3 regions of the Streptomyces doebereineriae genome follow, and region 1 is predicted to be linked to each of the others. Evidence: riboswitches for the same ligand, from Rfam matches in the RefSeq annotation. Region 1 holds a riboswitch; each other region holds the start of a gene.

Region 1 (9,443 bases):
CGTACGAACTCGTCCTGCCCTGGGCCCGGATGGGGGTGTTCCTGCTGCTGGCGGCGACGGTGGGCATCCTCGCCGCCCTGTGGCCGGCCCGCCGGGCGGCCCGCATGAACATGCTGGCAGCGATCAAGGCGGAGTAAGCCCAAGCAGCCGTACGGCAGTTGGGGCCCGCCGCCCGGCGGCGGGCCCTTCTTCCTGCCCGCCGCCCGGCACGGAACCCAGGCGCCGCGGCCGTCCTGAGCACACCTACCGCCGAACAGCCATTCGGCACTTGGGGTCGGTTGCCCGCCAACGGGCCCCTCCATCCTGCACGGGGTGCCGCCAACCGGCACGGAACCCAGACGCCGCGGCCGGTCACCGACCAGTCACACCCGCCACTCTGCCGGGCGGCGGGGCCGCTGGGCCGTACCCGTGGGTGGGCGGTGACGTGCGGCGACTCCGCCGGGAGTCAGTTCCAGGTGCGGGATCTCAGCGGCAGCCCGGATGCACCGGATTCGGCGGTTCTGATGGCGAGTACCTGGTTGACGCCGATGCGGTTGCGTTCGAAGGCGAGGGCGCACGCGGCCATGTACAGCCGCCATACGCGGGCCCGCCCGGGACCGGCGAGCCGGATCGCGCGCTGCCACTGGGCCTCCAGGTTGGTGACCCAGCGGCGCAGGGTGTGGGCGTAGTGCTCGCGGATCGACTCCACGTCCCGCACCTCGAACCCGGCGCGCTCCAGCATGGTCACGGTGGTGCCGAGGGGGGCGAGTTCGCCGTCGGGGAAGACATAGGCGTCGATGAACCCGTCGAGGTCGTACGCCGATTCGTCGCGATGCGGGCGCCGGGCGATCTGGTGGTTGAGGAGCCGTCCACCGGGCTTCAGGAGCTGCAGCAGGACCTCGGCGTACTCCAAGTACCGTTCCGCGCCGACGTGTTCGGCCATACCGATGGAGGAGACGGCGTCGTACGGCCCGTCGGTCACGTCCCGGTAGTCCTGCACCCGGATCTCGACCCGGTCGGTGAGCCCCTCGTCGGCGACGCGCTTGCGGGCGTAGGCCGCCTGCTCCTGGGAGAGGGTGATGCCGACGACGCTCACGCCGTACTCGCGGGCGGCGTGGATGGCCATGGAGCCCCACCCGCAGCCCACGTCGAGGAGCCTTTGCCCGGCTCGCAGATCGAGCTTGCGGCAGACGAGGTCGAGCTTGTCGCGCTGGGCGCGCTCCAGGGTTCCCCCGGGTTCGGGAGCCTCCCAGTAGGCGCACGAGTACACCATCGACGGTCCGAGGACGATCTCGTAGAAGCCGTTGCCGACGTCGTAGTGGTGGCTGATGGCCCGCTTGTCGCTGCGCCTGGTGTGCAGATGGCCGCGGGCCCGGCGGATCTCCTCGGGCGGCGGGGCGGGCGGCAGCGGCGGTCCGGCGAGAGCGACGAGCCCGCGGACGGCGGAGCGCACCTCGGGGTCGCGCAGGGCCTGGAAGAGGGTCCTGGCATCCTCCCCGCGCTCCCACACGAGCCCCGAGATCAGCTCGAGGGCGGTGTAGAGATCACCGTCGATGTCCAGGTCTCCCGTGACCCAGGCGCGGGCCAGCCCCAGCTCACCCGGCTTGAACAGCAGTCGGCGCACGGCACGCCGGTTGCGCACGACCAGCGCGGGCGCCTCGGGCGGGCCGGCCTCCGAACCGTCCCAGGCGCGGATCCGCACCGGGAGCGGCACTCCCAGCAACTGTCCGATGAGGTTCCTGAGCCGCAGCGCGGCATCTGCCATGGCGTACACCTCCGTGACGAGGATCCCGGAATTGTCCACCTTGGTAAACAGCGGCATGCCGGGGCGCAGTCCCTTCGGCGGGTTACGTCTGGGCAAAACACATGCAGCGACCATGTACATCCGGTGGGCGCGGGAACGCCGAAGGACCTCCCGCACCACGGATGGCGGGAGGTCCTTCGGGGTGGATCAGCGACCGGAGCCGGTCAGGAGGCCTTCGCCTCGGTCTTCTTCGGCTCGGCGGCCGGCACGGGCCTCGCGGCCTCGTAGAACTCCTCGCGCGGGTGCTCCATCGCGCCGAGGGATACGACCTCGCGCTTGAGGAACATACCGAGGGTCCAGTCGGCGAAGACGCGGACCTTGCGGTTCCAGGTCGGCATGGCCAGACCGTGGTAGCCGCGGTGCATGTACCAGGCGAGACGGCCCTTGAGCTTGATCTTCATCTTGCCCATGACGATCATCGCGACGCCCTTGTGCAGGCCGAGACCCGCGACAGCACCCTTGTTGGAGTGGCTGTAGTCCTTCTGCGGGAAGCCCCGCATCCCGGAGATCACGTTGTCGCCGAGGACCCGCGCCTGCCGCAGCGCGTGCTGGGCGTTCGGCGGGCACCAGGCGTTCTCGACGCCGGCCTTGCGGGCGGCGACGTCCGGGACCTGGGCGTTGTCGCCCGCGGCCCAGATGTAGTCGGTGCCGGTGACCTGGAGGGTCGGCTGGGCGTCGACGTGGCCGCGCGGGCCCAGCGGGAGGCCGTAGCGGGCCAGGACCGGGTTCGGCTTGACGCCGGCCGTCCACACGATGGTGCTGGAGTCGACCTCGAGGCCGTTCTTGAGGACCACGTGGCCGTCGACGCAGGAGTCCATCGACGTGGAGAGGTAGATCTCCACGCCCCGGCTCTCCAGGTGCTCCTTGCCGTACTGGCCGAGCTTGGGGCCGACCTCGGGGAGGATCTTGTCGGCGGCGTCGACGAGGATGAACCGCATGTCCTCGCGCGAGACGTTGGTGTAGTACTTGGCCGCGTCGCGGGCCATGTCCTCGACCTCGCCGATGGTCTCCGCACCTGCGAAGCCACCGCCGACGAAGACGAAGGTGAGCGCCTTGCGGCGGATCTCCTCGTCGGTCGTGGAGTCGGCCTTGTCGAGCTGCTCAAGCACGTGGTTGCGCAGGCCGATGGCCTCCTCGATGCCCTTCATACCGATGCCCTGCTCGGCGAGGCCGGGGATCGGGAAGGTGCGGGAGACCGCGCCGAGCGCGATCACCAGGTAGTCGAAGGGCAGCTCGTACGCCTCGCCGACCAGCGGGGCGATTGAGGCGACCTTGCGGTCCTGGTCGATGGTGGTGACCCGGCCGGTGAGAACCTCCGCCTTGGGCAGCACACGTCGCAGCGGGACGACGACGTGGCGCGGGGAGATGTTGCCGGCGGCGGTTTCGGGGAGGAAGGGCTGGTAGGTCATGTACGACCGGGGGTCGACGACCGTGACGGTCGCCTCGCCGTAGCGCATCTTCTTGAGAATGCGCCGAGCTGCGTACAGGCCTACGTACCCACCGCCTACTACGAGGATCCTGGGACGCTCCGTGGTGCTCATGCCATCGAGTATCCACCCGCCCCAGGGGGGTCGCTCGTGCGCCCCTTCACAAGCTCTTGCAGAGGGTGTGTTATCCTCCGCGACTCGCGTGATCCAGGTCATGGCGCGAGATGGGAACCACCGTATAGGGCGACCCGTTGTCAATGCCGCGTGAGCTGCCTCTCTGCACCGAAAGCCCTCCTGTGAGAGACCCGCGCAACCCCCTCACGCGACCCTCGCCCAAGGTCCGCATCCCCCCGTTTTGAACGTGTTCACACGGGTGCTGGGACCCCGGAAGGGTCAACCGGACCAGATTCGTCGTCCGACAGGGCCCAATTCCTTGTGAAGAACTTCACGAACTTTCCCGGCGACACGTCAAAGAGGGGCCCCGAAGGGCCCCCCGGACGCGCTCATACGTTGTTCTCCCTGCTCAGCAGAGGTGCTCGGCAGAGTCCTACGCGACCGACCACGCGATGCCGTCGAGGATGTCGTGCTCGCTCACGACGACCTCCTCGGCGCCGATCCGCTCCATGATCGACAGGAGTACGAGGGCCCCGGCGGCGATGACGTCCACGCGCCCGGGGTGCATGGAGGGGACGGCCGCGCGCTCGGCGTGGGTGGAGTGCAGCAGCCAGTCGGTGATCTCACGGACGCGGTCGTGGGAGACCCGGGAGTGGTGGATGGCCTGCGAGTCGTACTCGGGCAGCTCCTGCGCGATCGCCGACACGGTGGTGACGGACCCGGCGAGCCCCACCAGCGTGCGCGCCTCGCGCAGCGGGACGGTCTCCTCGGCCAGGTCGAGAGCGGCCTCGACGTCGGCCCGCATGGCGGCGATCTGCGCGTCGGTGGGCGGGTCGCTGACGACCCCGTCCCGTACGAGGTGCCGCTCGGTCATCCGCACACAGCCCACGTCGACGGAGCGTGCGGCGCGCACATGGTCGTCGCCCACCACGAACTCCGTCGAACCACCGCCGATGTCCACCACGAGGTAGGGCCTGGCCAGGTGGTCGCTGCCCCCCAGCTCCTTGGTCGCCCCGGTGAAGGAGAACTCCGCCTCCTGGTCCCCGGAGATGACCTCGGGCTCGACCCCGAGGATGTCGAGGACCCCGCGCACGAACTCGTCCCGGTTCTCCGCGTCCCGGGAGGCGGAGGTGGCGACGAACCGCAGCCGCTCGGCCCCGTGCTCCTTGATGGCTTCCGCGTACTCCCGGCACGCGGCGAAGGTCCGCTCCAGCGCCTCGGGGGCGAGCCGCCCGGTCCGGTCGACGCCCTGTCCGAGCCGCACGATGGTCATACGCCGGTCCAGGTCGACCAGTTCGCCGGTCTCGGGGTCGCAGTCGGCGACGAGGAGGCGGATGGAGTTCGTACCGCAGTCGACGGCGGCGACGCGGGTCACTGGGCGTTCTCCTCTGCGAGGGACACGCAGGCGCCCTTGCGCCACCACTCCGGCAGCATCGCGATCGCCTCGTCGCCCAGCGGGTTGACGCCCGGGCCCGCGGCGAGCGAGTGGCCCACCAGGACGTGCAGGCACTTCACCCGGTCCGGCATGCCGCCCGCGCTCGGAAAGCCCTCCAGCACCTCGATGGCGTCACGGCGGGCGATGTAGTCCTCGTGCGCGGCCCGGTACGCCGCCGCGAGCTCCGGATCGGTCTGGAGCCGCTCCGTCATCTCCTTCATGACGCCGTTCGCCTCGAGGGTGCCGATCGCCGAGGCGGCGCGCGGGCACGTCAGGTAGTACGTCGTCGGGAAGGGCGTGCCGTCGGGGAGGCGGGGAGCCGTCTCCACCACGTCCGGCTGACCGCAGGGGCAGCGGTGCGCGATCGCGCGCAGTCCGCGCGGCGGCCGGCCGAGCTGCTGCTTGAAGGCCTCGACGTCCGCGTCGGTCGGCTCGGTTCGCGGAGTGGAGGGCGGAGGCGTTTCCATGCCTGTCTTTCTATCGGTCCATCGGTCGGTTCACTGGTCGGAGGCGTCGGACTTGTCGACCCCGTCCCAGACGTTCGCGTACCAGGGGCGGTCCGCGGTCCCGAGGTCGGTGTGCGACTGCCTGGCCGCGCCCGGGTCGACCACGACGAAGCCCGTCTCGCCCGGCATCACATAGTGCAGCCGCTGCCGGATCTGCTGCTCGGCGTAGGTGTCGTCCTGCCAGCGCGCCTTGAGGTCGCGCAGCTTCTCCACCCGCTCGGCGGCCTGCGCCTTCTCCCGCTGCAGATCGGCGATCTCGGCGCGCTGGGAGACGTACTCCCTTATCGGGTACGCCAGCGCCACCACCAGCGTGCACAGCACGAGCGCGAGCAGCGCGGCCCGGCCGGTCAGCCGGGAGCGGCGGGCCTGTCGCTTGGTCTGGGAGCGGTAGACACGGGCCGCGGTCTGCTCGCCGAGCAGTCTGATCCTGGTCGCGGTGGAGAAACGGTCCCGGTCCTTCACAGCCATCGGCTTCCGCCTCCCCTTCTACGTGCGTACGTCCCCGCACACGGTACGGGACCGGTACGGGGACGTACGTACGACTGGCTAAGGCTTAGCCCTGCCGGGGTCAGCCCTTGAAGCGGGGGAAGGCCGAGCGGCCCGCGTACACCGCCGCGTCGTCGAGGATCTCCTCGATGCGCAGGAGCTGGTTGTACTTGGCGACGCGCTCGGAGCGGGCCGGGGCGCCGGTCTTGATCTGGCCGCAGTTGGTGGCGACGGCGAGGTCGGCGATGGTGACGTCCTCCGTCTCGCCGGAGCGGTGGGACATCATGCACTTGAAGCCGCTGCGCTGGGCGAGCTCGACGGCGTCCAGGGTCTCGGTGAGCGAGCCGATCTGGTTCACCTTGACGAGCAGCGCGTTGGCGGCGCCGTCGTCGATGCCGCGGGCCAGGCGCTCCGGGTTGGTGACGAACAGGTCGTCGCCGACGATCTGGACCTTGTCACCGAGCTTGTCGGTGAGGACCTTCCAGCCGGCCCAGTCGTCCTCGAACAGCGGGTCCTCGATGGAGACGAGCGGGTAGGCCGCCACGAGCTCCTCGTAGTACTCCGTCATCTCGGCCGCTGAGCGGTCCTTGCCCTCGAACTGGTACTTGCCGTCCTTGTAGAACTCGGAGGCGGCGACGTCGAGCGCCAGGGCGACCTGCTCGCCGGGGATGTAACCGGCTTCCTTGATGGCCTCGAGGATGAGGTCCAGGGCGGCGCGGTTGGACTCCAGGTTCGGCGCGAAGCCGCCCTCGTCACCGAGGCCGGTGGACAGGCCCTTGCTCTTCAGGACCTTCTTGAGGGTGTGGTAGACCTCGGTGCCCCAGCGCAGCGCCTCGGAGAAGGACTCCGCGCCGATCGGGGCGATCATGAACTCCTGGATGTCCACGTTGGAGTCGGCGTGCGAGCCGCCGTTCAGGATGTTCATCATCGGCACCGGCAGCAGGTGCGCGTTCGGGCCGCCCAGGTAGCGGAAGAGCGGGAGGTCGCTGGCCTCGGAGGCGGCGTGGGCGACGGCGAGGGAGACGCCGAGGATGGCGTTGGCGCCGAGCGAGCCCTTGTTGTCGGTGGCGTCCAGGTCGAACATGGCCTGGTCGATCAGGCGCTGCTCGGTGGCGTCGTAGCCGACGAGCTCCGGGCCGATTTGCTCGATGACGGCGAGGACGGCCTTCTCGACACCCTTGCCCTGGTAGCGGTTGGGGTCACCGTCGCGGAGCTCGATGGCCTCGAAGGCACCCGTGGAGGCGCCGGACGGAACGGCGGCACGACCCGTGCTGCCGTCGTCGAGGCCGACCTCGACCTCGACCGTGGGGTTGCCTCGGGAGTCCAGGATTTCCCGGGCTACGACGACGTCGATGGACGGCACGAGCATCTCCTTCTTGGGGTGTGACACGGTCCGCCGGGACCGCGGTGGGTTCTGCGAGACCGAGCCTAACCGGCTCCGGTGGATCGGCCACCGTGTGGACCGCCCCGTGGACAGAACCGAGAGTAAATTGTTTCTGAACTGAACAAAGACGTCCCGGCAGCGGCGCATGAAAAACCCCGCTCCGGTGCGTACGGGGGAACACGCACCGGAGCGGGGAGCCCGTGGGGACGGGGGGGGACCCTCACGAGGCCTTCATCATGAAGGACACGGATGTGAGGGCGCTGTGGTTCGGCTGGGTCTTACTTCAGGTGCAGCTGCTGACCCGGGTAGATGAAGTCGGCGTCGGTGATGATGTCCTTGTTCAGCTTGAACAGCTTCTGCCAGCCGCCCTTGACCTGGTGCTTCTCGGCGATCGAGCTGAGGGTGTCACCCTTGACGACCTTGTACTCGCCGTCGCCCTTCTTGACCTTCTTGCCGGTCGGGGTGGTGACGGTCTTCTTGGCCGCCGGGCGGTCGGTCGAACGGGAGGCGCTCTGCTCCTCGGTCGAACGGCTGCTCGTGTTCGAGGAGCTGTTGGAGGAGGACGAGCTGCTGCCGCCGCTGTAGGTGGCGCTGGACAGGCCCGTGCCGCAGACCGGCCAGGCACCCTTGCCCTGCGAGGCGAGGACCTTCTCGGCGACGGCGATCTGCTGGGACTTGCTGGCCTGGTTGGCCTGCGCGGCGTACTGCGTGCCGCCGTACGCGGCCCAGGTGGAGGCCGAGAACTGGAGACCGCCGTAGTAGCCGTTGCCGGTGTTGATGGACCAGTTGCCGCCGGACTCGCACTGGGCGACGGTGTCCCACTCGGAGGCGGTGGCGGCGGAGGCGTTGCCGGCCGCCATCAGCGGGGCGGCGATGGCGACACCGGTGACACCGGCGAGCGCGGCGGCGCGGGTGGCCTTGGACGGACGACGGTGCTTGCCCTTACCGGAAAACAGCATGGTGGATCCCCTCACCGACGCCTGCGAGGTGAGCTGTCGGGTTCGGGCCGGTTGAGTTGCCCGGTCGCGCACCCTGCGGTGCGCGGCTTCACCCCAAGCCGGTCCAGCGTGAACTGCTGGGTCCGGCGCTTACCTTGGGTCCCCCGCTCCTGCCTACGGCGCTTGACGCGACGACTGTTCCCGTACGGCCGCTGGCAGGATTCGGCGTTGCGACAGACGGGGCTCGGGTTGCCGAGCGGTCACGACCGTAGACACGCGTTCGGCGGAATTTCAAAGACGATCAGGGCTTCTGAGACTCATCCCACACTTTCACCAAAGTGGACATTCGGTGCGAAGTGTGACGTGAACTCCCGCTGTTTTTCTGGGCTTTTCAGCCCTATTCAACCCCTGTGTCGAGCGCCTGACCGGCGACGATGTTGCTCGGGTCGGCCCCGATACGGTCCTTGTTCTCGGCGTAGAGGGCGCGCCATCCGCCGTCGAGGCCAAGGGAGTCGGCGATGGAGGCGAGGGAGTCGCCCTCCTGGACGGTGTAGGTACGGGCGGCGTGCCGGCCGACCGTGGCGGAAGCCGTGCTCTTCGTCGCACTCCCCTCGGCGCTGCCGCCCCGGTGCTTGCCGGAGCCGAGGGCGCCGACGTCCACGAGGGCCGAAGAGCTGCCCTCCTGCCACGACTTGTCCGCTTCATCCTCTTCTGGACTCACCACGGGCGAGCTGTCGGAAGGCTGCGCTTCTTCCGTGGCGGAACCTTCGGAACTCGAAGAGTTCTTTTTGTCCGACTTGGCGGAACCAGCGTCGCCGCTGGAGGAGGTGGCCGACGGCGAGGGAGTCGCGGACGAGCCGTCCAGCGCGTCGAGCAGACCGGAAGACTCCTCGGAGCCCGACGAGTTGGAGGAACCGGACGAATCGGATGATTCCGACGAGCCGGAGGCCGAAGCCGAGGGCGTCCCGCTCTCCAGACCCGTGTCGACATCCGCCGAGCCCGAGTCCTTGCTGAGACCGTTGAGCAGACCGCAGGTCGGCCATGCGGCGATGCCCTGGTCCGCGAGGAGCTTCTCGGCCACGGCTATCTGCTGGTTGCGGCTGGCCAGGTCCGCGGTCTTGGCGTACTCGAGGCCGCCGTACTTCTCCCAGTTCTCCTGGGACATCTGGAGGCCGCCGTAGTAGCCGTTGCCGTCGTTCGCGCTCCAGGAGCCGCCGCTCTCGCACTCCGCGACCCGGTCCCAGGTGGTGCCGGTGGCGGCGCTCGCTCCGGTCGCTCCAAGCAGTGGGATCGCGATGGCGGATCCCGTCACACCGGCCGCAATGAGGAGAGCCGGAGCCTGACGGGGGCGACGGTGACGACCGTTCCCG
Region 2 (9,443 bases), on a different contig from region 1:
CGGGCCCTGCGCCGCCGCGCCTCCCTCACCCTGGAGGCCGCGGCCGGAGCCGCCGGGCTGTCGCCCGCCCATCTCTCCCGGCTGGAGACCGGTCAGCGCCAGCCCTCGCTGCCGATGCTGCTCGCGCTGGCCCGCATCTACGGTACGACGGTCTCGGAACTCCTCGGCGAGACGGTCGCGGAGCGGGACGCCGTCGTGCGCGCGGCCGATATGGAACCCACCGAAGCAGGCGGCTGGACATACTTCCCGGCCGGCGCGCCCGGCCGCGGGATGCAGGCCCTGCGCGTGCGGGTGCCGCACGGCTCGCAGGGCGACATCGTGCGGGTGCATCCCGGCGAGGAATGGCTCTACGTCCTCAAGGGGCGGCTCAGGCTGCGCCTCGGTGACACCACGCATCGGCTCGGCCCGGGTGACAGCGCGCACTTCGACTCGCTGACCCCGCACCGCATCGCCGCCCAGGATCCCGCCGGAGTCGAGCTCCTGTTCGTCCACACCCTGTTGCAGAGTCCCACGGCCACGCTGTGCCTGGGGCCCACCCCTGGAGAGACGCCATGAGTGACATGGAAGAGAAGTTCCCCCGCGCCCTGTGGGTGCGCCTCATCATCTATCTCGCGGTCGGCCACGTCTTCGCGGCCTTCATCTTCCTGCTCTTCGAGGTGGGAGCCGGGCAGTAGCGGTCGTACGGCTCAGTCGAGCAGCCGGTCCCGCAGCCGCTCGCGGATCTCGGGGGTCAGGCCGAGGCCCTCCTCCAGATACACCTCGACGCTGCCCCATGTCTCGTCGATGGTCTCGAAGGCCGCTGACAGATACTCGGCGCGCGCCTCGAAGAGGGGACTGAGCAGCTCCATGACCTCGGGGGAGTAGGCGTCGGCTGAGGTGCTGGTGCGGCGCACCTTGTAGCGGCGGTGCTTGGCGTTCGACTCCAGGTAGTCGGCGACGATCGCCTCGCGCTCCACGCCCAGGGCGAGCAGGGTCACCGCGATGGACAGACCCGCGCGGTCCTTGCCGGCCGCGCAGTGCATGAGGGCGGGCACGCTGTCCTCGGCGAGGGAGCGCAGCACCTGGGAGTGCTCGCCGGTGCGCTCCTTGATCATCGTGCGGTAGGAGTTGATCATCCGCTGCGCGGCCTTGCCGTCGCCGAGGAGCTCGCGGAGCTGCTCTATGTCCCCGTCGCGGACCATCTTCCAGAACCAGGTGCCCTCCGCCGGGTCGCTCAGCGGCAGGTTCACATTGGCGACGCCCGGCAGGTCGACGTCCGGGCCCTCCAGCTTCTGGTCCGCCGCGTTGCGGAAGTCGAAGATCGTGTGCAGACCCAGGGAGGCCAGGAAGGCCGCGTCGTCCTCCGTCGCGTGTGCGAGGTGACCGCTGCGGAACAGCACGCCGTAGCGCACCCGCCGTCCGTCCGCCGTCGGCAGTCCGCCCACGTCACGGAAGTTGCGGACACCTGCCAGTTCCGGTTCGGTCGACGGGATCTGCTGCGTCACGGGGGCTCCTCCCAGCCGGGCTCCGCCGACGCTGCTCGTCGACGGGCACGCTCTCGACCATACGACATGGGTTCCTGGGGCAATGAGTTGTCCACAGGGCCCGTAATGACTTGTCCACAGCCGTTGCACCGGGGCGGGTGGACATTGATGATGTTGGTGCCTGAGTGCACCTGTTGGCACCTGTTCGAATCTGTGAGGGAAGCACGATGCTGGAGATCGCCGAGAACGGCCGTACATGGATTCTGTCCGGCCCTGCCAGCAGTTACGCCCTGCACCTCACCGCCGAGGACGAGCTGCTGCACCTGCACTGGGGTCCGCGGATCGCCCTCGCCGACGCCGAGGCCCTCGCGGTGAGCCCGCTGCCCGATTACCGGCCGTTCGAGGCCCCGCTCGACGGACGCGAGGAGTACCCCGTCGAGGGCGGCCCTCGCTTCACACGCCCGGCCCTGTCCGTGCGCACCGACGAGCGGCGCGGCACCGAGTGGAGCTTCGAGGCGTACGACACCGAGGGTGACGAGCTGCGGCTGCGGTTCCGCGACGGCGGACTGACCGTCACGCTGCACTACCGGATGCGCCACGACGTCCTGGAGCGCTGGGTGACCCTGGACAACCAGGGACCGGCGCCCGTCGAGCTGCTGCGCGCCGACTCCGCCACCTGGACCCTGCCCGACCGGGAGGACGGCTGGCGGCTGTCCCAGCTGCACGGCCGCTGGGCCGCCGAGTCCCTGCTCACGCAGACCCCCCTCACCTACGGCGAGAAGGTCATCGGCAGCCGTCGCGGCCACACCGGGCACCAGCACCTGCCCTGGGTCGCCCTCGACACCGACGCCACCGAGGAGCGGGGCGAGGTCTACGGGGTCGCCCTCGGCTGGTCGGGGTCCTGGCGGATCGCCGTCGCGCAACTCCCCGACGCGCGCGTGCAGATCACCGGGGGCGCCGGATACGACGACTCGGGTCTGCTCCGGCTGGCGGCCGGGGAGTCGTTCACGACCCCTGTCTTCGCCGGTCTCTGGAGCGACGGCGGGTTCGGCGGGGCGAGCCGCGCCTGGCACGCCTACCAGCGGGCGTACGTCATCCCGGGCGCGGACCAGGACCGTCCCGTGCTGTTCAACTCCTGGGAGGCCACCAACTTCGACATCTCCGAGGAGCAGCAGGGCACCCTCGCCCGGCGGGCCGCGGCGATGGGCGTCGAGCTGTTCGTGGTCGACGACGGCTGGTTCGGTGCCCGCACCAGTGACCGGGCCGGGCTGGGCGACTGGGCCCCCAACCCCGACCGCTTCCCGAACGGCCTCAAGCCGCTCGGTGAGTACGTGCACGGGCTCGGCATGCAGTTCGGCATCTGGGTCGAGCCGGAGATGATCAACCCGGACAGCGAGCTGTACCGTGCCCACCCGGACTGGGTGCAGTACCAAGCAGGACGAAAGCGGACGGAGTTCCGCAATCAGCTCGTGCTGAACCTCGCGCGCGAGGACGTCCAGGAGTACCTGTGGGGGCAGCTCGACACCTTGCTCTCCTCGGCCCCGATCGACTATGTGAAGTGGGACTTCAACCGCTGCTTCACGGACGCGGGCTGGCCCGGCGACCCTTATCCGCAGCGTCTGTGGGTCGACCATGTACGCGGCTTCTATGCCCTTTTGGACCGCTTGCGGGAAGCCCACCCGGGCGTCGCCTTCGAGTCCTGCTCGGGTGGCGGCGGCAGGATCGACCTCGGGGTGCTCAGCCGCACCGACCAGGTGTGGACCTCGGACAACACCGACCCGCTCGACCGCCTGGCCATTCAGTACGGCTTCAGTCAGATCCACCCCGCGCGCGTGATGGCCGCCTGGGTCACCGACAGCCCCAATACCCAGCTCAACGACCGGGTGAGCTCGCTGCGGTTCCGGTTCGTGAGCGCGATGGCCGGGGTGCTCGGGGTCGGCGGGGACCTCGCGGAGTGGACCGAGGAGGAGCTCGCCGAGGCCGGGCGGTGGGTGGCTCTCTACAAGGAGATCCGGCCCTTGGTGCAGCGCGGCGACCTCTACCGGCTGAGGCCTCCGCGGGGCGGCCTGAGTGCGGTGCAGTACGTCCTCGGGGGCGAGTCCGTCGTCCTCGCCTGGCTCCAGGCGCAGCAGTACGGCGAGCCGGTCCCGGCGTTGCGGCTGCGTGGACTCGACCCGACGGCGTCGTACGAATGCCCCGAAACGGGCGAAGTGCACCGAGGGGCCGTATTGCTGCATCACGGACTTCGTACCGGTTTGCGCGGCGACCTCGATGCGACGGTTATCCGACTGCGTCGCATCTAGGGCTTCTGTCCGAATTAATAGCTTCCTTCCAACTCCTTCCGGAATCAGGGTTCCTGTGAATTCGTGACGTGAGGAGCGTCATATCCGTGACGGTGTGTCGCCCGTCATGTTCACGTAATTCGCAGGTTCTACAAGGGGATTCAGGCCGGGTAATGGGCGCCCGATCCACGCAGCGTGACCGGTAATTCTCTTAAGGGATCAACAGGAACGCATACACAGGGAACCTCTCACTTGTCCCTTTGCGTCTTGTTCGCTTACGTTCGCCACCGATCCGGTCGGACGCCCAATCCTGCCGCCGAACGGATTCCGCTCACTCACTCACCCGTGCACGGCAGGAGCGGGGGACCCACAGGTAGTTTCGCCTGTTCCGGTCTCCGGAACGGCTTGGGGTTAAGTCGCGTCTCGACGCGGCCGGGCATCTCCAGCTCGCACCCGACAGCTCACCTCGCAGGCGCCGGAGAGGAATTCACCATGCCCGCGAAGGGTAAGCACCGCCGTCCGAAGTCCCAGCGCTTCACCCGCTCGATAGCCGTTGCCGGAACCGGAGGCGCCGCTCTCGCACTCCCGTTCATGGGGGCCACCGGCGCTCACGCCGCCACCCCCCAGTCCGTGTCGGAAAAGGCCGTTCAGTCGCTTCCGGTCGCGCAGAAGTCCGCTGAAAAGACGGCCGCGAAGACCTCGACTGTGCGCACCTATTCGGTGCGCGTCGGCGACTATCTTTCGAAGATCGCCGATGAGCAGAACGTCAGCGGTGGCTGGAAGAAGCTCTACGCCGACAACCGCTCGGCCATCGGAGACGACCCGTCGCTGATCCACCCCGGTCTGAAGCTCTCGATCGGCAAGAAGGCCAGGACGAGCACCACGAAGACCGAGTCCTCCGCTTCCTCGTCCTCCTCGAAGGCGAAGAAGACGGAGAAGGCGGCGTCGAAGTCGTCCTCGAACTCGACGGCCGCCACCCAGAGCTCCGCCACCACCAGCTCCAGTGGCTACACCCTTCCGGTCACCGGCGCCACCATCGGCACCGGTTACCGCGTGGCGGGCAGCATGTGGTCCAGCGGCTACCACACCGGCGTCGACTTCGTCGTCCCGACCGGCACCTCGCTCAAGGCCGTGGCCGCGGGCACGGTCGTCTCCGCGGGCTGGGGCGGCGCCTACGGCAACCAGGTCGTCATCAAGCTCAACGACGGCTACTACGCGCAGTACGCCCACCTGTCGCAGCTCTCCGTCTCGGCCGGACAGGCCGTGACCGAGGGTCAGCAGATCGGCCTGTCCGGCGCGACCGGCAATGTCACCGGCCCGCACCTGCACTTCGAGATCCGCACCACGCCGGACTACGGCTCCGACGTGGACCCGGTCGCCTACCTCCGTTCGAAGGGTGTCGCCGTCGGCTGACAACGCCCCCCTGTGCCACCGAAGGCCGGACCCCGATCCCCGGGTCCGGCCTTCGGTGTTCCCGGTCTGAGCCGGTCCGCGCCTTCATGATCACTTCATTGCGTTCTTGTGGCAGGCGCGCTCAGGGCGTCGACAGGCGGGGGAGGGTGGGGACAGAGTGAACTCCGTAGTGGGGCAAGCGCTTTCTAGACTGTGGGAGGTCACTGTGTCCGGCGACCCACTCTCTGCAATCCACGTACCCCGACTGTCGCCTGGGCTCCGAGACCCCTCGTGCGCCCGGGCCGTCCCCGGAAGGAACGCTCTCGCATGACGACCACCCGTAGAGCCTTCGGAGCCCTCGCCGCCGGCACCGCCCTGGCCGCCCTCGCCCCCGCGGTCACCGCGAGCGCCTCGCCCCGCCACCGTCGCCTCATCGCCCACGACGACTTCCGCCACGGCCTCGGTCGCTGGGCCGTCGAACTGGAGCAGGGCGGCACGGTCACCGCGCAGCGCGGGGTGTTGGAGGTCGACGTGCCCGCGGGCGCGACGATCTGGTTCAGGCAGCCACTCGAAGGGCCGTACGTCCTGGAGTACACCGCCACACCCGTCTCCGCGGGCGGGGCCAACGACCGGGTGTCCGACCTGAACAATTTCTGGAACGCGGTCGACGTCCGGTCCCCCGACGACCTCTTCGCCACCCGGCGGGGCGGGGCGCTCGCGGAGTACGACTACCTGAAGACGTACTACTCGGGCTACGGCGCCAACTACAACACCACGACACGGCTGCGCCGATACGTCGGGGAGCCCGGTGTGCGACCGCTGATCTACGACTACACCGAGCCGCTGCTCACCGCGAACGAGCCGAACCGGGTGCGGATCGTCTCCGACGGCTCCAAGGTGCAGTGGTGGAACAACGGGCGACTCGTCTTCGACTACAACGACCCGGAGCCTTATACGACTGGGCACTTCGCGTTCCGGACCACGTGGAGCCACTTCCGTATCAGCGACTTCAGGGTATGGCGGTCGCAGCGTCAACGTTCCCGATGAGAGACCTATTCCTTGTTTGGTGAACACTTTAGGAGTGGCTTATCTCACCGCCCGTCAAGCCCTTCCTACGGTCGCGTAGGTCACATTCGAAGGTGAATCATGAACGGCTGTGGCAGACGATTCGAAGGATGACAGCAGTTCAGTGATCGGGTCGTACGTGGCGGTGGGGGACAGCTTCACCGAGGGCGTCGGCGACCCCGGCCCCGACGGGGCGTTCGTCGGATGGGCCGACCGGTTCGCGGTACTTCTCGCGGACCGGCGGCCCGAGGGCGATTTCAGGTACAGCAATCTCGCCGTACGCGGGAAGCTGCTCGACCAGATCGTCGAGGACCAGCTTCCGCAGGCCGTCGAACTGGCACCGGACCTGGTGTCGTTCTGCGCCGGCGGCAACGACATCATCCGGCCCGGAACCGACCCCGACGAGGTCGCCGAGCGCTTCGAGCGGGCGATCGCCCGGCTCACCGAGGCGTGCGGCACGGTCATGGTGACGACCGGCTTCGACACGCGTGGCGTTCCCGTGCTCAAGCATCTGCGGGGCAAGATCGCCACGTACAACGGACATGTGCGGGCCGTCGCCGACCGGTACGGATGTCCGGTGCTCGACCTGTGGTCCCTGAAGACCATTCAGGACCGGCGGGCCTGGGACGGCGACCGGCTGCACCTCTCCCCGGAGGGGCACACGCGTGTGGCCCTCCGCGCGGGTCAGGTCCTCGGTCTCGAGGTCCCGGCCGACCCGGACCAGCAGTGGCCGCCGCTTCCGCCGCGAGGTCCGCTGGACGTGCGACGGGACGACGTCCACTGGGCCCGGGAGTATCTGGTGCCGTGGATCGGGCGTCGGCTGCGGGGGGAGTCCTCCGGGGACCACGTGACGGCCAAGGGCGTGCTGTCGCCGGACGACATCAAGACCCGGATCGCTTCGGTGGCTTGAGCTGTGCGCGTGGCCGGGGCCGGGCGGATTTCGCCCTGCCACCGCTATGCGGATCCCGTGCCGTCCAGCCCGAGTTCGCGGGCCAGGGCCTCGTCCACCCACGCCTGGGCCCGGGACCTGGGCACCGCGCCCGCGTAGGACGTCAGTTGGACGGCCAGGCCGTCCAGGAGGGCGGTGAGGCGCAGGGCTGTGGCTTGCGGGTCCGGGCAGTGGAACTCGCCCGCGGCCACGCCCTCGGCGATCACTTCCGCGAGTGCCGCCTTCCAGCGCCTGTCGAGGTCGCGGGTGACCTCCTGGAGCGCCGGCTCGCGCAGGGCCACCGCCCAGCCCTCGATCCACAGCCGCCAGCCCTTGGCCTGGCCCGTCGGCGCGTACCAGCGAACGGCCGCCCGCAGCCGACGCAGGGCGCTGGTACGGCGGCCCAGGAGCTTGCGCAGATGGGCCAGATCGTCCTCGGCGGCGTAGGTGAACGCGGCGGCGACCAGCTTCTCCTTCGTGGAGAAGTGGTAGAGCACCAGGGCGTTGCTGACTCCGAGCGCCGAGGCCACGTCGGCGATCCTGACGGCCGCCACGCCCCGCGCCTCGATCTGCTCGATGGCGGCCCGCAGCAGCTCCTCGCGCCGCTCGGCCACTGTCAACCGCACTCTCGCCACGGGGTCACCCTAAGCCGTCGCTCGGTGGGGCGCCGCCCCGAGGGCCCAGGTCAGCGGTACCAGCCGAACCGGTCCGCGATCACCGGCAGCCGATCCGCGACCAGTGCGTGGGCGGCGGCGCGCGGCGAGATCCCGTCCGCCTCCGCGCGGGTCAGCAACTGCTCGACGAGGGCACGCATGGAACGCCGTATGTGCGCGAAGGCCTCGTCCGCGTCCGCGCCGATGTCGCCGAACAGGGTCCACCACCACCAGGCGTTGGTCCCGGAGTTGACCACGACGTCCGGCAGTACGGTGACCCCGCGCGCCGCCAGCAGCGCCTCAGCCGCGGGCAGGACCGGCATGTTGGCCGCCTCGACGATCCAACGGGCCCTGATCCGCTCCTGGTTGCGGGTGTCGATCGTGTACGACACCGCCGCGGGCACGAGTACCTCCGCGTCGAGCGACAGCCAGGCGTCGCCGGGCAGTTCGCGGTCGGCGGGGCGCAGGGCGGAGCGGTCCACGGTGCCGTAGGTGTCCCTGGCGGCCAGCAGCGCTTCGACGTCGAGCCCCGCGGGGTTGAAGACCGTGCCCTTGATGTCGGCGACGGCCACCACGGTGAGCCCCGCGCGCGTGAGGAAGCGGGCCGTGGCCCCGCCCATGGTGCCAAGGCCCTGCACCGCCACGCACGTGCCCGCGTACGGCACTCCGGCCAGGTCCAGGGCCGCGAGCACCGACTCGGCGACCCCGCAGCCGCCCGCCAGTTCATCGAGTCCGACGCCGTCGACCTCGACGGCGAACGCGTCCGCGAGCCGGCGCCGGGCAGTGGCCTCGTCGTCGAGCAGCGGATAGACCGCCTGGATCGAGGAGACCAGGCCGGCCTCCGCGGCCGCCCGGTCCACCAGGTCCTGGCTGAGACCGAGGTCCTCGCCGGTCGTCCAGCAGCTCTCGACGTACGGCCGCATGGCGCGCAGGTAGCGCACGAGGAGGCCGTACGCCGCCGGGTCCCGGGGGTCGCAGTCGATGCCGCCCTTGGCGCCGCCCAGCGGGATGTACCGCGCCTCGGGGTCGTAGTGCAGGGCCTCTTTCATGGTCATGCCGCGGGCGAGCCCCGTGACCTCGTCCAGCGTGCAGCCGGGGCGCATCCGCAGGCCGCCGCTGGCGACACCCCGTACCAGGCGGTCGACGACGAGGAAGCCCTGGTGGCCGGTGACGTGGTCGGTCCAGGTGAGCGACAACAAGGGGGTGGTCACACGGGCTCCGGTGCGGGCGGACGGCTACTGAACGGGGAGTCAGTATTGGCATCCGGCCGCGCCCTGTCAACGTGATCCGCTCCGACGGCGTCCTTACCCGTGTGACCGGACAGACTCCGGCACTGTCAGAGGGGCGGACCATAATGGATGCCTCAGCGACTCCACCTGGAGGTACCGTGACCGGCTTCCGTCCCTTGAGCTCCGGGCTCCGCGCGCTGCAGCCCGCGGCCTTCGGTGCGGACCCGAGCGGTGAGCGCATGGCGCGTATCCGCAGATCCCCCCACTTCAAAGACGGTGTCTTCCAGAACCCCGGCGGAACCGCCAGGATCCGGCCCGACGGGTCGGCGATCGACTTCGCCAAGGGCTACTTCGACAGCGACGCCCGGCAGCAGCGGGCGCCGCAAGGCCGGATCCCCGTCCATGCCACGACGCTCGCCGACCTCTCCAAG
Region 3 (9,443 bases), on a different contig from region 1:
GAGCCGTACGGTGATGAGCCGCGGGTGGTGGAGCTTCGGGAACGGGCCCGGCCGCTGCTGATGGCTCCGGCCTGAGCCCCGGACGCCGTCACCGCCTCCCGCGTTTGAAGTGACTGTCAGTGGTGCAGTGCACTATCGGGTGTGGGAGGTGATGCAGGTGTCGACGGGGATCGCTTACGACTGTGACGTGCTCGTGGTCGGTGGGGGCATTGTCGGGTTGTCCACGGCGTATGCGATCACGCGCAGCGCGCCCGGTACCCGGGTCGTCGTGCTGGAGAAGGAGGCGGGGCCCGCTCGGCATCAGACCGGGCGCAACAGCGGGGTGATCCACAGCGGGATCTACTACCGGCCCGGGTCGCTCAAGGCGCGGTACGCGGCGCGGGGCGCCGCCGAGATGGTCAAGTTCTGCGCGGAGTACGGCATCGCTCACGCCGTCACCGGCAAGCTGATCGTCGCCACCGAGCGCAGCGAGCTGCCGCGGCTGCACGGACTGGTGCAGCGCGGACGGGAGAACGGCATTCCGGTGCGCGAGCTGGGCGCCGCCCAGATCGCGGAGTACGAACCCGAGGTCGAGGGGCTCGCCGCCATACACGTCGGGACGACCGGCGTGTGCGACTTCGTCGGGGTCGCGCGGCAGCTGGCCGAGGCGTCGGGCGCGGAGATCCGGTACGGCGCCGAGGTGCGGCGGATCGACCGGCGGCCCGAGCTCGGCGTCGCCGTGCTGACGGGCGCCGGGGACGTCGTACGGGCCCGGGTGCTGGTGAACTGCGCCGGGCTGCACTGCGACGAGGTGGCCCGGCTGACCGGGGACGAGCCGGGGATGCGGATCGTGCCGTTCCGAGGGGAGTACTACTCGCTGGCACGGCCCGAGCTGGTGCGGGGACTGGTGTATCCGGTGCCGGATCCGGCGTTTCCGTTCCTCGGGGTGCATCTCACGCGCGGAATCGACGGGGGCGTGCACATCGGGCCCAACGCGGTGCCGGCGCTGGCCCGTGAGGGGTACGACTGGGGGACCGTACGGCCTCGGGAGCTGGCGGAGACGCTGGCTTGGCCGGGGTCGTGGCAGATAGCCCGGCGGCACTGGCGGTACGGCACGGGGGAGCTGCGGCGGTCGGTGTCGCGGAGGGCGTTCACCACGGCTGTGCGCAGGCTGCTGCCTGCCGTCACGGCGGATGATCTGGTGCCTTCGGCGGCCGGGGTGCGGGCACAGGCGGTGCTGCGGGACGGCACCCTGGTGGACGACTTCCTGATCCGCGAGGGAGCTCGTGCGGTGCATGTGCTGAACGCGCCCTCGCCCGCGGCGACGGCTTCCCTGCCGATCGGGCGGGAGGTGGCCCGACGGGCGCTGGAGACGCTGCGCTCGGCGTGACGGGTGCGGGTGCCGCCACCCGTCCGTGACGACCCGGATACGGCTGCCCCGGCCGCCGCCACCCGACCGTGACGGGCCCGGACACGGCTGCCCCGGCCGCCGCCACCCGACCGTGAGGGCCTCGACGCGGCTGCCCCGGACGCCCCACCCGACCGTGAAGGGCCCCGACGCGACGACTCAGACGCCCCGCGCCGGAAGGGACAGCCCAGAAGCCCCGCCCCCGGACGTGACGGCCGGAACATCCCTGAGCGGCATACGTCCCCGAGGCCGCCGTAAAATCGACCCCACTGTGTCTGACTCCCTCAACGCCCCCGAAGCCCCCCGGTCCCGGCCCGCCGCCGGCGAATCCGCTCTGCACGCCCCCGGTGCCCCCGTTCGGCACACCCGGGCCAAAGGGGAGCCGCGGTTTCCCGACGGGCCCAGTGCCGATCCCGCGGGATCGCACTTCGAGCGGCGGATCCGGAGTTTTCAGCCGCGCCGCAGCCGGGTGACGGCGGGGCAGGCGGACGCGTTGCAGCGGCTGTGGCCCACGTGGGGCCTCGACATCGACGGGCAGCGCACGATCGACCTCGGTGAGATGTTCGGCAACGACCACCCGGTCGTGCTGGAGATCGGCTTCGGGATGGGTGAGGCCACCGCGCAGATGGCCGCCGCGGAGCCGGGGATCAACATCCTCGCCGTCGACGTGCACACCCCTGGGCAGGGGAACCTGCTCAATCTCGCCGAGCAGCAAAAACTGTCCAACGTCCGGGTCGCCAACGGCGACGCCATCATCCTGCTGCGCGAGATGCTCACCGAGGACTCGCTCGACGGGCTGCGCGTCTACTTCCCGGACCCCTGGCCCAAGAAGCGGCACCACAAGCGGCGGCTGATCCAGCCGGAGTTCCTGGACCTGGCCGCGGCGCGGCTGCGGCCCGGGGCGCTGGTGCACTGCGCGACCGACTGGGAACCGTACGCCGAACAGATGCTCGACGTGCTCACCGCGCATCCCGACTTCGAGAACACACAGGCAGACGGCGGTTTTGCGTCGCGTCCCGACTTCCGGCCGCTGACCCGTTTCGAGGGGCAGGGACTGGACAAAGGACATGTCGTGAACGACCTGCTGTTCCGCCGCGTACAGCACGGCGACCGACCCGACCGATCCGACCAGTCCCCCACCGGCGCCTGATCACCCGTCCCGCCTGCGGGCGGCGCCTCTGTCTCGTTAAGGTCGATGCTGTGGCCACCTGTCCCCCGTATCCGACGCACCCCGGTGACCCCACCGGCGGCGCCGCGCTGCGGCATGCGCACTGGTGGCAGCGGAAGTGGGTGCGCTACGGCGCCCTGATCACGCTCCTCGCGCTGTCCGGGCTCGTCATCCTCGCCCTGGTCCGCCAACAGACCGGTACCGAGGGGTTCCTGGTCGGGCTGGGCCTCGCCGTCCTGCCCGTACCGCTGCTCATAGCCGCGTTCCGCTGGCTCGACCGGGTCGAACCGGGCCCCTGGCGCAATCTGCTGTTCGCCTTCGCCTGGGGCGCCTGTGCGGCGGCGCTGATAGCGATCATCGCCAACAGCTTCGCGACGAAATGGATAGCGACGGCGACCGCCGATCCGACCAGCGCCGACACCCTCGGCGCGACCGTGATAGCACCGATCGTCGAGGAGTCCGCCAAGGCCGCCGCCGTTCTGCTGGTCTTCCTGTTCCGCAGACGCGACTTCACCGGGATCGTCGACGGGGTGGTGATAGCGGGGGTCACCGCCACCGGCTTCGCCTTCACCGAGAACATCCTCTACCTCGGCACCGCCTTCGGCACCGACCAGCTCAACGGCCACGGCGGCATCGCCTCCGTCACCGCCGCGACCTTCTTCGTGCGCGTCGTGATGTCACCGTTCGCGCACCCCCTGTTCACCGTCCTCACCGGCATCGGCTTCGGCATCTCCGCGCTCTCGGCGGAACGTCAGCACGTACGGCGGGTGCTCGTCCCGCTGTCCGGGCTGCTGCTCGCGATGGGCATGCACGCGATGTGGAACGGCTCCTCGACGCTCGGGGAGTACGGGTTCTTCGCGGTGTACGCGATGTTCATGGTGCCGGCGTTCGCGCTGCTGACCTGGCTGGTCATCTGGACGCGGCAGCGGGAGCTGAAAACCGTGCGCGAGGAACTGCCCGCGTACGCCGTCGCCGGGTGGCTGGCGCCGACCGAGCCGTATGTACTGGGCTCGATGCGGGCGCGACGGATGGCGCGGGAGTACGCGCGTCGGCAGTTCGGCGGGCGGGCCGCGGCACGGGCCGTCTCGCAGTACGAGGCGTACGCGACGTCCTTGGCGTTCCTGCGGCGCCGGGGGCGGCTCGGGCGGGCGAACGCCGACTTCGTCGTACGGGAGCGGGAGTTGCTGCACGAGCTGTGGCGGCGGCGGGACGTCGCGCGACCCGCGCTGGACCACGCCGCCCGGATGACGGCGCCGCCGGTCCCGGTGACCGCGCCGCCCTGGCCGGTGTACGGGGTGTACGGCTATCCGCCGCACCCGGTCCAGCCGGCCCAACCGGCCCACCCGACGGTGCCGTACCCCGCGTACAACCCGTACCGGACGTAGCTCGACCACAACAGGAACCGTGGGCGCCCTGCTCGGCGCGGCCACTCCGCCGCGCGGACCGCGGCGCCGACCGTGCAGAGCCCGGCACCGTCGGCCGGGCCCTGCGCTCGAGTCAGGCCGACGCCTCCGTCAAGCGAGCCGCCTCCTCCTCCGTCAGCACCAGCTCCGCCACCCCCAGCAGCGCCGGCAGCTGTGCCGCCGTACGCGCGGAAGCGATGGGGGCCGCGACCGTCGGCCGGGACGCGAGCCAGGCGAGGGCGACTGTGGCGACCGGGACGGTGTGGGCCTCGGCGATGTCGTCCAGGGCCGCGAGCACCTTCTGCCCGCGCTCGGTGTCCAGGTGCTTGCCGGCGCCCGCCGCGGCCCGCGGGCTGTCGACGGTCGCGCCGGGGCGGTACTTGCCGGTGAGGAACCCGGAGGCGAGGGCGTAGTACGGGACGGCGGCGAGGCCCTCGCGCGCGGCCACCGCCTGCAGCTCACCCTCGTAGGTGTCACGGGAGACCAGGTTGTACTGGGGCTGCAGGGCTACATAGCGCGCCAGGCCCTCGCGGTCCGAGAAGGCCAGGGACTCCGCGAGGCGCGCGGCGGAGATGTTGGAGGCGCCGATCGCCCGCACCTTGCCCGCCTTCACCAGCTCGTCCAGCGCGCCGATGATCTCCTCGACCGGCACCTCGGTCTTGTCGAAGTGGGTGTAGTAGAGGTCGATGTGGTCGGTGCCCAGGCGCTGCAGCGAGGCGTCGGCGGCGGCCTTGATGTTGGTGGCGGTCAGGCCGGGGAAGTCGGGGTGCTGGCTGACCTTCGTGGCGATGACGAGGTCGTCGCGGTTGCCCCGCGCCGCCACCCACTTGCCGATGACGGTCTCGGACTCACCGCCGGAGTTGCCGTCGACCCAGGCCGAGTAGGAGTCGGCCGTGTCGAGGAAGTTGCCGCCCGCGGCGGCGTACCCGTCGAGGACGGCGAAGGACTGGGACTCGTCGGCCGTCCAGCCGAACACGTTGCCGCCGAGGGAGAGCGGGAAGACCTCGAGGTCGGAGGAGCCGAGCTTGCGAAGCGGAGAAGCAGTCATGTCCTACGTCAACGCAAGCAGCGGACGCCCGCCTTCCGCAACGGGCGCTAAATCGCCGTAAACCTCAGGGGTTGAGACCCTTGCCGCGCAGCCACGCCATCGGGTCGATCCCGTCGGCCGAGCCGCCCGGGTGGACCTCCAGGTGCAGGTGCGCGCCGGTCACGTTGCCCGTGGCGCCCACGCGGCCGATGACGTCACCGGTGCTGACCTTCTGGCCGACGCTGACGCTGATCGAGGACTGGTGGCAGAACCACAGCTCGGTGCCGTCGTCGAGGGTCAGGATCGTGCGGTAGCCATAGGAACCGGCCCAGCCGGCCTCGGTGATGGTGCCGCTGTGGATGGCCTTGATGAGCGTGCCCGTGGGCGCGGCGAAGTCGAGGCCCGTGTGGTAGCCGGAGGACCACAGCGAACCGGCCTGACCGAAGGTCGAGGTGATGGTGTACGACGAGGTCGGCAGCGTGTACTGCTTGGCGAGCTCGGCCAGGCGCTCGGCCTCGGCCTTCTTCGCGGCCGCCTCCTCCGCCTTCTTCTTCGCGGCGGCGGCCTTCTCCTGAGCGTCCTTCTCCGCCTTGGCGGCGGCCGCGTCGGCCTCCTTCTCGGCGGCGGCCGCGACGGCCTGGGCGGCCTTGGTGTCGATCTGGTCCTGCTGCCGCTCGGCCTGGGCCAGGATGCGCGAGCGCAGTGCCTCACCGGCGTCCGAGGTGCCCTTGGTGGTGTCGGCGGTGGTGGCGCCGACGCTGCTGAAGGCGCTCGTGTCGTCCGCGGCGGAGTCGGCGTCGTCCGAGATGAGCGAACCCACGGAGGGCAGGTCGGGCATGGAGATCGTGACCGGCGGCTTGCCGGTGTTGGCGCTGGCCATCCCGCCCGCGCTGACGGCGGCTATGACACCGACGCCCAGAACGGTGGAGCTGCGGGCGAATCCTCCGCCACGCTGCTTGGCGACGCGATGCCGGCCACGTACGGCGGGGAGGGTCTCCGCGGTGGGGTTCCACTCCCCCAGCGGGGCCTCGTCGTCGGCGCGGTAGCCGCCGTACACAAGTGTGTCTGTACTGCGCTGACCGGGCTCGAACGGAGCCTCAGGGGCAGGCGGGTTCGCCACGTGGGCGCACTCCTTTCCTTCCTTCTCGCCTACCGGGTTAGCTGACGGGTTCGGAGCAGGAAGGTCTCCTACGCGCGTATACCCGCCGTGCTGCCACGGCGGAGTACGAGCGATTCACCCCAAGTTGGTGGTTCCCCGGTTCCCTTGCGGAATTCGGCGCGTGAGCACGGAGCCATCTCTTGTGACGGCTGGGACGACCGCGCTGCGTTATCGAACGTTAATAGACCCGGGGGCCCGATTCCAAGCTGTTCCGCTTGATCATTAACGAAATCCGGCAGGACTTACGGCCCATGAACGGTGAAAAACGGGCGAGTTGACCTCACCTCAGGCAACCCACAGGTTTTGACTGCGCGTCAGTGGTTATGCGGAGGGCGCTCACCCGCTCACCCCACGTCACAAAGGCCGTCGCACGGCGAGCAGCGCCAGGTCGTCGGTGAGGAAGCCACCGGAATGCCGGCGCGCCTCCCCCACGAGGGCGGCGAGCAGCGCGCCGGGCTCCCGGAAGGCGCGCCCGGCCAGCCGCGCCTCGGGGTCGTAGAACCGCCCCTGCCGGTCCCGCGCCTCGGACAGTCCGTCCGTATACAGCAGCAGTGTGGCCCCGCCGGGGAAGCCGTACTTTTCGCCCCGGTCGGGCCAGGTGCCGAGGTCGCCCATGCCGAGCGGCAGCGCGGGGTCCTGGGCGGGCAGCGCGCGCACCGTGCCGTCGGTGTGCAGCAGCAGGGGCGGCGGATGCCCGCGGTTGACGATCCGTACGACCCCGTCGTCGTGCGGGAGTTCGGCGAGGACGGCCGTGGTGAACCCCTCGAAGACCTCGACGCTGTCCCGCCGCGTCGCCTCCCGCGCCAGCGCCCGCTCCAGCCGCCGGGCGACGGCCTCCAGCGTGGTCTCCCGCTCGGCGGCCTCCCGGAACGCCCCGATGACGATCGCGACGGCCGCCACCGCCCCCATCCCCTTGCCGCGCACGTCCCCGACGATCATCCGTACGCCGTGCGGGCTGTCCTGCACGGCGTACAGGTCCCCGCCGATGAACGCGTCCGCCTGGGCCGCCTCGTAGCGCACCGCGATGTCGAACCCGCCGATCCGCCCGGCGGGCCCGGGCAGCACCGCCCGCTGTGCGGCCTCGGCGATCTCGCGCTGGGAGGCGAGGCGTTCGCTGCTGCGGCGGACGAGGAGATTGATGAGGACCGCGAGGACGGCGACCGTCACCACGGTGACCGTCTCGGTGACGGCGTCGACTTCGAGGAGGATGCCGAGCCGCAGGTGGACCGCGAGGACGACGAGGACGGTCGCGAGGCCGGTGAGGACGGTGCCGCGCCTGGAGTAGAGCGGGGCCGCGACCAGAGGCGCGGCGGTGAAGAGGGGCGCGGCGGAGAACTGGGACGGTGTGAGGTAGTCGTAGCACCCACCCGCGACGAGCAGCAGCGCCGGGAGCAGGCGAACGAAGGTGCGCGCGTACGAGATCGGCCCCTCCTGCTCCACGCCTCCAGGTTTCCCGGAGCGGGAGCGGGAGGCGAGCGGGGTGGCCCGACCGGGGGAAACACTCAGGGCCGGAGTCCAGTAACTGGACTCCGGCCCTGAGCCGTGAGTAGCGGGGACAGGATTTGAACCTGCGACCTCTGGGTTATGAGCCCAGCGAGCTACCGAGCTGCTCCACCCCGCGTCGTTGTGTGACCAGCATACGTCATCCGCGGGGTGGTTCGCGCCAGGATTGTTTCGGAGGCGGCCGGGTCTCCTCGGCGAGCTTGTGCGCGGCCGGGACGGAGACGCCGAGCCGGTTCACCATGGTGTCGAGGACGGCCTCCGGGGCCGGACCCGTGGAGCGGACCACCGCGCCCCGGCACGGCCGGGGGGCGGGGATTCGCCGGACTGCCGTAAGTGGGCGGCCTCTGCGGGGTGTGACCGTGCGCTGCCGGACGGGAGGAGCGGGTCCCTTGTGCAGGCGGCGCGGGTCCGGTCGGCCCGGCGAGGGCGGCGTACCGTGGCGCCCCTCACGGAAGCGAGGAGGGGGTCATGGCGGCAGACGACGAGCGACCGGTGGAGATCGACAAGCGGGACATCCCGCTCTCCGGCGGCCGGACCCTGCGGGTGACGGAGTTCGGCAACGGCAGCATCCGGCTGGCAGTGCGGGCGGGTTCTCCCTATGTGGTGACGAGCCTGGAGCAGATCGACGACGGGGCCGTACTGAAGCTCTCTCCCGGCCGCGAGGGATCGAACGCCCACCGGAACTGGGTCCGCGACCACGGCGACGGTCACGACGGCCGCCCGGAGTGAGCCCCGCTCGGGCGTCCCGATGGTGTAGCGGGCTACACCGTGCGCCCGGGCTCGATCATCTAGCGTGAGCCGCATGTGGAAGTCGGTGCAGCGTGCGGCGATGGCGACGGTGCACCTCGTGGTGGCCGCGGCGATGTGCTTCGGCGTGTACATCTTCATCACCGTGCTGCTGATCGCCGCCATCGGGACGGTCGCCGTGGTCGGCTGCTGGCTGCTGCCCGAGGCCGTGCTGCTGATACGGCGGATCGCCGGCGCCAAGCGCAACCTGACCGCCCTGTGGACGGGCAGGGAGATCCCCGAGGCGTACCCGCCGATGACCGGCACGCTCCGCGAGCAGCTGCGGATTTCCGTGCAGGACCCCGGCACGCTCAGGGACTTGCGCTGGATGGTCGCCTATTACCTCTACGGCGCCCTCCTCGCCCTCGCCCTCCCGCTGTGGCCCCTCGGCCTGGTGGTCGACGGTGTGTGGGCCGGGGCCCTGCGCCGCAGCCCGGTCGTCCTGCCGCTGATCGTGAAGCTCGCGGACACCGAGGCCCGTTGGTCGACCGCGCTGCTCATGCCCTCCCCGAAGGCCAGGCTGGCCCGGCGGGTCGAGGAGCTGAAGGAGACCCGGGCCGACGCCATCGCCGCACACGAGGCCGAACTGCGCCGCATCGAGCGGGACCTGCACGACGGTGCCCAGGCCAACCTCGTTGCGCTCTCGATGCGGATCGGACTCGCCAAGCGGGCCTACGACCGTGACCCCGACGCCGCCCGCAGACTGCTGGACGACGCCCAGGACCAGGCCGAACAGGCGCTGACGGAGCTGCGGCAGGTGGTGCGCGGCATCCATCCGCCGATCCTCACCGACCGGGGTCTCGTCGGTGCGGTGCGGGCCCTGGCGTCGAGCAGCGGGCTCACGGTCGGCGTCGAGGACGGCGGTCTGGAGGCGGGCACCCGGGCGCCCGCGGCGGTGGAGGCCGCGGCCTACTTCGTGGTCGCCGAGTCCCTCACCAATGTGGCCAAGTACAGCGGGGCGGACCGTGCCGAGGTCCGGCTCGCCCGTACCCGGCGCGGCCTGACCGTGC

Evidence for each region. Region 1 has a riboswitch for cyclic di-AMP ahead of RNB18_RS48745 (transglycosylase family protein). Riboswitches for the same ligand answer to the same signal wherever they lie in the genome.
Region 2: linked by a shared signal. The riboswitch ahead of RNB18_RS24525 (M23 family metallopeptidase) and the one ahead of RNB18_RS48745 (transglycosylase family protein) in region 1 are both predicted to bind cyclic di-AMP.
Region 3: linked by a shared signal. The riboswitch ahead of RNB18_RS48025 (M23 family metallopeptidase) and the one ahead of RNB18_RS48745 (transglycosylase family protein) in region 1 are both predicted to bind cyclic di-AMP.

What each region holds. Positions count from the first base shown of each region.
Region 1 covers NZ_JAVREZ010000035.1:5,088-14,530, forward strand. The annotation lists gene RNB18_RS48710 (ABC transporter permease) at 1-137, shown strand, start outside; gene RNB18_RS48715 (class I SAM-dependent methyltransferase) at 446-1,744, opposite strand; gene RNB18_RS48720 (NAD(P)/FAD-dependent oxidoreductase) at 1,948-3,324, opposite strand; gene RNB18_RS48725 (Ppx/GppA phosphatase family protein) at 3,758-4,699, opposite strand; gene RNB18_RS48730 (DUF501 domain-containing protein) at 4,696-5,226, opposite strand; gene RNB18_RS48735 (FtsB family cell division protein) at 5,257-5,733, opposite strand; gene eno (phosphopyruvate hydratase) at 5,834-7,120, opposite strand; gene RNB18_RS48745 (transglycosylase family protein) at 7,414-8,094, opposite strand; cyclic di-AMP (ydaO/yuaA leader) riboswitch at 8,098-8,265, opposite strand; gene RNB18_RS48750 (transglycosylase family protein) at 8,471-9,443, opposite strand, start outside.
Region 2 covers NZ_JAVREZ010000008.1:277,934-287,376, reverse strand. The annotation lists gene RNB18_RS24545 (helix-turn-helix domain-containing protein) at 1-555, shown strand, start outside; gene RNB18_RS24540 (DUF6126 family protein) at 552-674, shown strand; gene RNB18_RS24535 (tyrosine-protein phosphatase) at 687-1,484, opposite strand; gene RNB18_RS24530 (alpha-galactosidase) at 1,691-3,766, shown strand; cyclic di-AMP (ydaO/yuaA leader) riboswitch at 4,064-4,235, shown strand; gene RNB18_RS24525 (M23 family metallopeptidase) at 4,238-5,158, shown strand; gene RNB18_RS24520 (DUF6250 domain-containing protein) at 5,465-6,184, shown strand; gene RNB18_RS24515 (SGNH/GDSL hydrolase family protein) at 6,327-7,112, shown strand; gene RNB18_RS24510 (TetR/AcrR family transcriptional regulator) at 7,157-7,765, opposite strand; gene RNB18_RS24505 (Glu/Leu/Phe/Val dehydrogenase dimerization domain-containing protein) at 7,816-8,994, opposite strand; gene RNB18_RS24500 (MBL fold metallo-hydrolase) at 9,171-9,443, shown strand, end outside.
Region 3 covers NZ_JAVREZ010000032.1:65,061-74,503, reverse strand. The annotation lists gene RNB18_RS48050 (hypothetical protein) at 1-75, shown strand, start outside; gene lhgO (L-2-hydroxyglutarate oxidase) at 152-1,369, shown strand; gene trmB (tRNA (guanosine(46)-N7)-methyltransferase TrmB) at 1,659-2,537, shown strand; gene RNB18_RS48035 (PrsW family intramembrane metalloprotease) at 2,588-3,940, shown strand; gene RNB18_RS48030 (aldo/keto reductase) at 4,053-5,006, opposite strand; gene RNB18_RS48025 (M23 family metallopeptidase) at 5,071-6,105, opposite strand; cyclic di-AMP (ydaO/yuaA leader) riboswitch at 6,117-6,274, opposite strand; gene RNB18_RS48020 (PP2C family protein-serine/threonine phosphatase) at 6,499-7,584, opposite strand; tRNA gene RNB18_RS48015 (tRNA-Met) at 7,692-7,765, opposite strand; gene RNB18_RS48010 (hypothetical protein) at 8,116-8,376, shown strand; gene RNB18_RS48005 (sensor histidine kinase) at 8,450-9,443, shown strand, end outside.